DNA from 2 places in the Streptomyces sp. NPDC031670 genome. Region 2 is predicted to be linked to the other one. Evidence: riboswitches for the same ligand, from Rfam matches in the RefSeq annotation. Region 2 holds a riboswitch; the other holds the start of a gene.
What was found. A riboswitch is a leader RNA that binds a small molecule or an ion and turns the genes downstream of it on or off. The one in region 2 is predicted to bind S-adenosylmethionine.
Positions count from the first base shown of each region.

Region 1 (3,402 bases), on a different contig from region 2:
GCACCACCCGCTCGCGCCACTCGGGGTGCTCCTCCAGGAGCTGCCGGTACGCCAGCAGCCCGCGCACGATGTTCTTCGACAGCTCCGTGCGGTCGACCCGGACGATCGTGCGGCGGCCCGCGCCGATCTCCTCCCGCAGCGCGGCCATCCGCTCCTCGACGTCGCTCTCGTGCGAGCGGCGCCGCAGGAACTCGGCGTCCGTGCCGAGCCCGTGCACCCCGATCCGGGTGGTGCCCGTACCGCCGACGACGTCCTCGCAGCAGCGGGTGAACGCGTCCGCCCAGCGCCGGGTCAGGAAGCCGAGCCGGTCCGCGCCGAGCATCCCCTTCAGGAGCTGCGCGGCCACGTCGTCCGGGAGCATCCGGAAGTACTCGGGCGGCGCCCACGGGGTGTGCGAGAAGTGGCCGATGCGCAGGTCGGGGCGGAGTTCGCGGAGCATGCCGGGGACCAGCGCCAGGTGGTAGTCCTGGACGACCACGGCCGCCCCGTCCGCCGCCTCGTCCGCCAGGGCCCGCGCGAAGGCCCGGTTGTACGTCTCGTACGCACCCCACTGGCGCCGGAACTCCGCGTCGAAGGCGGGCTCAAGGGGCGTCTGGTAGAGCATGTGGTGGACGAACCACAGCACCGAGTTGGCGATGCCGTTGTAGGCGTCGGTGTGCACGGACGCGTCGATGTCGAGCATCCGCACACCGGGCTCGCCCACCCCGCGCCGCACCGCCTCCCGGTCGCCGTCGCCGAGCGCGGAGCACACCCACAGGGTGTCCGCCTCGGCGCCGATGGCGGAGAGGCCCGAGACCAGGCCGCCGCCGCCGCGGCGGGGTGTGAGTGTTCCGTCGGGGTCGAGGGTGTACGAGACCGGGCCGCGGTTGGACGCGACGAGGATCTGGGCAGCACGCGCGGAGACCATGGAGACGAACCTAGCCCGAAGCGGAATGCCTCAAACGTGCGAACCGTGTCACGGAACCCGACGGTCATGCTCGTTTACGCCGCGCGATGCACCGCGTACTCCGAGATTTCGCGCATGGGCGGCCGTTCCTCGGTGTCCACCGCGTACGTGCGCGGTACGAAGCCCTCCTCGGCCCGCTCGAACTGGGTCAGCGAGGGCCGCACCAAGTGGGCCCGGGACAGCCGCAGTTGGGCCGTGCGGTAGATCGCGGCGGCCATCCGGCCGAGCGCCTGCCCGTCCTGGTGGCGGTGTCTGCGCACGCCCACGTCGACCTGGGCCAGCGCGTCGAGACCCACGGTGTGCAGCGCGTCGACGAGCAGCCCCAGCTCCACTCCGTAACCGACGGGGAAGGGCAGCCGCTCCAGCAGGGAGCGCCGGGCCGCGTACTCGCCGCCCAGCGGCTGGACGAACCCGGCCAGCTGGGGCCAGTGCAGATTGAGCAGCGGGCGGGCCACCAGTTCGGTGACGCGACCGCCCTGACCTGGGGAGTCGCCGAACGGGCGGTCGTACATCGCCTTGACGAGGTCGACGTCCGGATCGGTCAGGAGCGGGCCGACGATCCCGGAGACGAAGCCGGGGTCGAAGTCCTTCAGGTCCGCGTCGATGAAGCAGACGATGTCACCCGTGGTGACCAGCAGGGAGCGCCACAGGACCTCGCCCTTGCCGGGCAGCGCCGGTATCCGGGGCAGGATCGCGTCCCGGTGCACTACCCGGGCGCCCGCGGCGGACGCGACCTCGGCCGTACGGTCGGTGGAGCCGGAGTCGACCACCACCAGCTCGTCCACCAGCGGCACGGCGACGGTCATCAGCTCGCGCCGGATCGCGGTCACGATCTGCCCGACCGTGGCCTCCTCGTCCAGCGCCGGCAGGACCACGCTGACCGTGGTGCCGGTGCGGCGCTTGGCGGCCGTGATCGCGTCCAGCGGGCGGTCGGCCGCCGACCAGGAACGCCTGCTCAGCCAGCGCTCCACCTCTTCCAGCACGATCGGTGACCCCTCTGTGAGTGACGGTGTGCGGGACGGCTCGGGTGCCGTCTGTGATCCATCTCGCGGTTCGGACGACTATCTCAACCGTCCGCGCCTTCGGTTACAGTCTTGAACAACGCGGACGGCCGTCGCATGTCGGGGTCGCCACGCGGACAAATGCCCGGGTCATGGACCCGGTGCCACAGCGCTCATCCAGAGGGACTGAGGGAACGGCCCGTTGAAGTCCCGGCAACCCTCCTGCCGACCGCGAGGTCACGGTGGGGAAGGTGCCAATTCCGTCTCATGGCGAAACGCGCCATGGGGAAGATGAGGAGAAAGGGCCTCGCCATCATGGCTGTGCACACCGCCGACGTAGCTGCCGCCACGGACGCCAACGCGGACGCCACCACCGTAAACGCCACCACCTCAGTGGATCTCGGTCCCGCCGTCGCGCTTTCCTGCCGGGAATGCGGCGAGCGGTTCGACCTCGGCCCCATCTTCGCCTGCGCCCTGTGTTTCGGGCCGCTCGAAGTCGCGTACGACCTTCCGACTGGTGATCCCGAGGCGCTCCGCAAGCGGATCGAAGCGGGCCCCGACAACATCTGGCGCTATGCGCCCCTGCTGCCTGTTCCGGCCAATGTGGCTGAAAAGCCCAACCTGAATCCGGGATTCACCAAGCTCGTCAAGGCCGACAACCTCGCCCGCGAACTCGGCGTCACCGGTGGTCTCTACGTCAAGGACGACTCCGGCAACCCGACGCACTCCTTCAAGGACCGCGTCGTCGCCATCGCCGTCGAGGCCGCCCGCGCCTTCGGCTTCACCACGCTCTCCTGCTCCTCCACCGGCAACCTCGCGGGCGCGGTGGGCGCCGCCGCCGCCCGCGCCGGGCTGCGCTCCTGCGTCTTCATCCCGCACGACCTGGAGCAGGGCAAGGTCGTCATGGCCGCGGTGTACGGCGGCGAGCTGGTCGGCATCGAGGGCAACTACGACGACGTCAACCGCTTCTGCTCGGAGCTCATCGGCGACCCGCTCGGCGAGGGCTGGGGCTTCGTCAACGTGAACCTGCGCCCGTACTACGGCGAGGGCTCCAAGACGCTGGCGTACGAGATCTGCGAGCAGCTCGGCTGGCGGCTGCCCGACCAGCTCGTCGTCCCGATCGCCTCCGGCTCCCAGCTCACGAAGATCGACAAGGGGCTCCAGGAGCTGATCCGGCTGGGGCTCGTCGAGGACCGGCCGTACAAGATCTTCGGCGCCCAGGCCGAGGGCTGCTCCCCGGTCTCCACCGCCTTCAAGGCGGGCCACGACGTGGTCCGCCCGCAGAAGCCGGACACGATCGCCAAGTCCCTGGCCATCGGCAACCCGGCGGACGGTCCGTACGTCCTGGACATCGCCCGGCGCACCGGCGGCGCGGTGGAGGACGTCGACGACGCGCAGATCGTGGACGCGATCAAGCTGCTGGCCCGGACCGAGGGCATCTTCGCCGAGACGGCG
Region 1 covers NZ_JBVILC010000002.1:168,402-171,803, reverse strand. Annotated here, with positions in the region: gene ACZ5ID_RS04780 (alpha,alpha-trehalose-phosphate synthase (UDP-forming)) at 1-907, opposite strand, end outside; gene ACZ5ID_RS04775 (glucosyl-3-phosphoglycerate synthase) at 982-1,929, opposite strand; SAM riboswitch class I at 2,118-2,245, shown strand; gene thrC (threonine synthase) at 2,239-3,402, shown strand, end outside.
Region 1: it holds a riboswitch for S-adenosylmethionine, as region 2 does, so the genes downstream of both, thrC (threonine synthase) here and ACZ5ID_RS15040 (aminotransferase class V-fold PLP-dependent enzyme) in region 2, are expected to answer to the same signal.

Region 2 (3,402 bases):
AAGACCAGCGTGGACCGGATCCCCGAGATCGCGGAGTCGATCGCGTCGCTGGAGAACGTCAGCGAGGTGTACTCGGTGACCGGCACCTACGACTTGATCGCCCTGGTCCGGGTGGCCCGCCACGACGACCTCGCGGACATCATCCCCGGCCGGATCAGCAAGATCCCGGGCGTGGAGGTGACGGACACGCATGTGGCGTTCCGGACGTACTCCCAGCACGACCTGGAGGCGGCGTTCGCGATCGGCCTCGACGCGTAGCCCTCGGGCGGGCGGCGACCCGAATTTCGCCTCAGCCGTGGCCCGGGGTTCGTGTGCGGCCCGGTGGGTGGCTGAGCGCGCAGTTCCCCGCGCCCCTGGGCAGTTGGGGGCGCGGGGAACTGCGCGAGCGACCCTCCGCGGTCCGCAGGCGAAAGAGGGGGCCGGGGCGTAGCCCCGGGGACGTCACTTTGCCGGGACGCAGCGGCCCCCCTCCACCTGGTACGACCACTTCGCCCCCTCCCCCACCAACTCCCGCACCGCCCTCACGAACCGCTCCACATGCTCATCCGGCGTCCCCGCCCCGAAGCTGACCCGGATCGCGTTCAGGGACCGCTCCCCCGGCTCGCCCTCGGGCGCCCCGCACTCCCCCTGCTCCTGCGGCTCCCCGCCGAGCAGCGTCCGTACCAGCGGGTGCGCGCAGAACAGGCCGTCCCGCACCCCGATCCCGTACTCCGCCGACAGCGCCGCCGCGAAGTGCGAGCTGTTCCAGCCGTCCACGACGAACGAGATCACCCCGACCCTCGGCGCGTCGTGGCCGAAGAGGGACAGCACCCGTACCTCCGGCACCGCCGCCAGCCCCTCCCGCACCTTCGCGATCAGGTGCCGCTCCCGCTCCACCAGAGCGTCGAAGCCCGCCTCCGTCAGCGCCTTGCAGGCGGACGCGATGGCGTACACGCCGATCACGTTCGGGGAGCCGGCCTCGTGGCGGGCGGCCGTGGTGTGCCACTCGACGTCCACCCCGCCGTCCGCGCGCCGCGCGACCGTACGGGAGGCGCCGCCGCCCGCGAGGTACGGCTCGGCCTCCTGGAACCAGTCCGCGCGCCCGGCGAGCACCCCCGAGCCGAACGGCGCGTACAGCTTGTGCCCGGAGAAGGCGATCCAGTCGACGTCCGACTCCCGTACGGAGACGGGGTGGTGGGGCGCCAGCTGCGCCGCGTCGAGCACGATCCGCGCCCCGTGCGCGTGCGCCGCCGCCGTCAGCTCCTTCACCGGCCACAGCTCACCCGTGACGTTGGAGGCACCGGTGACGCAGACCAGCGCCGGACCGTAGGGGTCGCGGTCGGCGAGCGCCCGCTCCAGGATCGCCACCGCCTGCCGCGGCGTGCGCGGCGCGTCGAGGTACGTGACCCGCGCGTCCCGCCACGGCAGCAGCGACGCGTGGTGCTCGGTCTCGAAGACGAAGACCTGGCAGTCGGCCGGGAGCACCCGGGCCAGCAGGTTCAGCGAGTCCGTCGTCGAACGGGTGAAGACCACCTGGTCGCCGGGGCGGCAGTCGAGGAACTCGGCCACCGTCGCCCGGCTGTTCTCGAACAGGTCGGTGGAGAGCTGCGAGAGGTAGCCCGCGCCCCGGTGCACGCTGCCGTAGTAGGGGGCGTACGCGGCCACGTCGTCCCACACCCGCTGGAGGGCGGGGGCGCTCGCCGCGTAGTCGAGGGCCGCGTACGTCACCTCGCCGCCGGTGACGAGCGGAACGGTGACGTCCCGGCCGAGCACCGGCAGCGGCGCCGCGCAGCAGGGCCGCTCGGACGGGGACGAGAGCGAGGGGGAGGTGACGGCGGACGTGGCGGTGGGCGTGGACGCGTATGCGGACATGGCGGTATCTCCCGGCAGGTCGAGGCGAATCGGCTGTGGAGCCCCCGGGGCGCGGCGGACCGACCGGCGGCGCCGGACGCACGGGGGGTGACCTCGACGTACGCGAAGAAGGCGTACGGAGGTGTACAGAAGAAGGGGCCGAAGGCCCTATCGCATTCGCTTGCTCACGAGACTGCTCCCTTGAGGACCAGGACCCCAGGGGCGCGCCACCCGGAGAACGGGTGCGCAGGGGTCCGCGCTTGCCGCCGACCTCGCTGCCTGCGGCCTGGTCTTCACCCGGGGCACCCCGCCACGGACGGAGGGTTGCCGGACAGCGGGCCGGGGCCGTAGTCGCTGTCACTCATGACCTTGGAAAGCATCCTGCCATACGTCGGCGTACGCGCAAGGCGCGGTCCGGCATCCGGACCGCGCCCCGCGTCACGCACCCGGGCGGCGGCTACGCGTTGCTGGCCGCCACCCACCGCTCCAGGGCCCGTCTCGCCGCCCCGGAGTCCACCGACTCGGCCGCTCTGGCGATCCCCTCCCGGATCTGCTCCACGAGGGTGCCCGGGCCCGGGTCCAGCGCGACCAGCGCCGCCGCCGAGTTGAGCAGCACCGCGTCCCGTACGGGCCCGGTCTCCCCGGCCAGCAGCCGGCGGGCCGCGTCCGCGTTGTACGAGGCGTCCGCTCCGCGCAGCGCCTCCACCGGCACCAGGCCGATGCCCACGTCCCTGGGGTCGAACGCCTCCTCGCGCACTGCCCCGTCCCGTACCACCCAGACCCGGGAGGTCGCGGTGGTCGTCAGCTCGTCCATGCCGTCGTCGCCGCGGAACACCAGCGCCGAGGAGCCGCGCTCGGCGAGCACCCCGGCCACGATCGGCGCCATCCGGGCGTCCGCGACCCCGGTGGCCTGGGCCATGACCCGGGCGGGGTTGGTGAGCGGGCCGAGGAAGTTGAAGGTGGTGCGGATGCCGAGTTCGCGCCGGGCCGCGGCGACGTACCGCAGGGCGGGGTGGAACTTGACCGCGAAGCAGAAGGTGACGCCCGCCTCCTCGGCGACCTGGACCACCTGCCGGGGGGTGAGGTCGAGGTTGACGCCGAGCTTCTCCAGGACGTCGGAGGCGCCGCTGGCGGAGGACGCGGCCCGGTTGCCGTGTTTGACGACCTTGGCGCCGGTGCCCGCCACCACGATGGCGGACATGGTGGAGATGTTGACGGTCTTGGCGCCGTCGCCGCCGGTGCCGACGATGTCGACGGTCCGGCCGGGCACCTCGATCAGATTGGCGTGCTCGTACATCGCGCGGACCATGCCGGTGATCTCGGCGACCGTCTCGCCCTTGGCCCGCAGGGCCACCGCGAACCCGGCGATCTGCGCGTCGGTAGCCTCGCCGCGCATGATCGAGTCCATCGCCCAGGCCGTCGCCTCGGCGCTCTGGTCGGTGCCGCTGAGCAGTGCGTCCAGTACGCCCGGCCAGGAGTAGGCCGCCACGCTGTCGCCGCCTGCCGGGGTCACAACGTTCATGGTCCGCTCCTGGGTCCACCGACGGATAGGGGAATCGTGGACCACCCTAT
Region 2 covers NZ_JBVILC010000006.1:380,143-383,544, forward strand. Annotated here, with positions in the region: gene ACZ5ID_RS15035 (Lrp/AsnC family transcriptional regulator) at 1-258, shown strand, start outside; gene ACZ5ID_RS15040 (aminotransferase class V-fold PLP-dependent enzyme) at 442-1,851, opposite strand; SAM riboswitch class IV at 2,082-2,199, opposite strand; gene trpD (anthranilate phosphoribosyltransferase) at 2,288-3,352, opposite strand.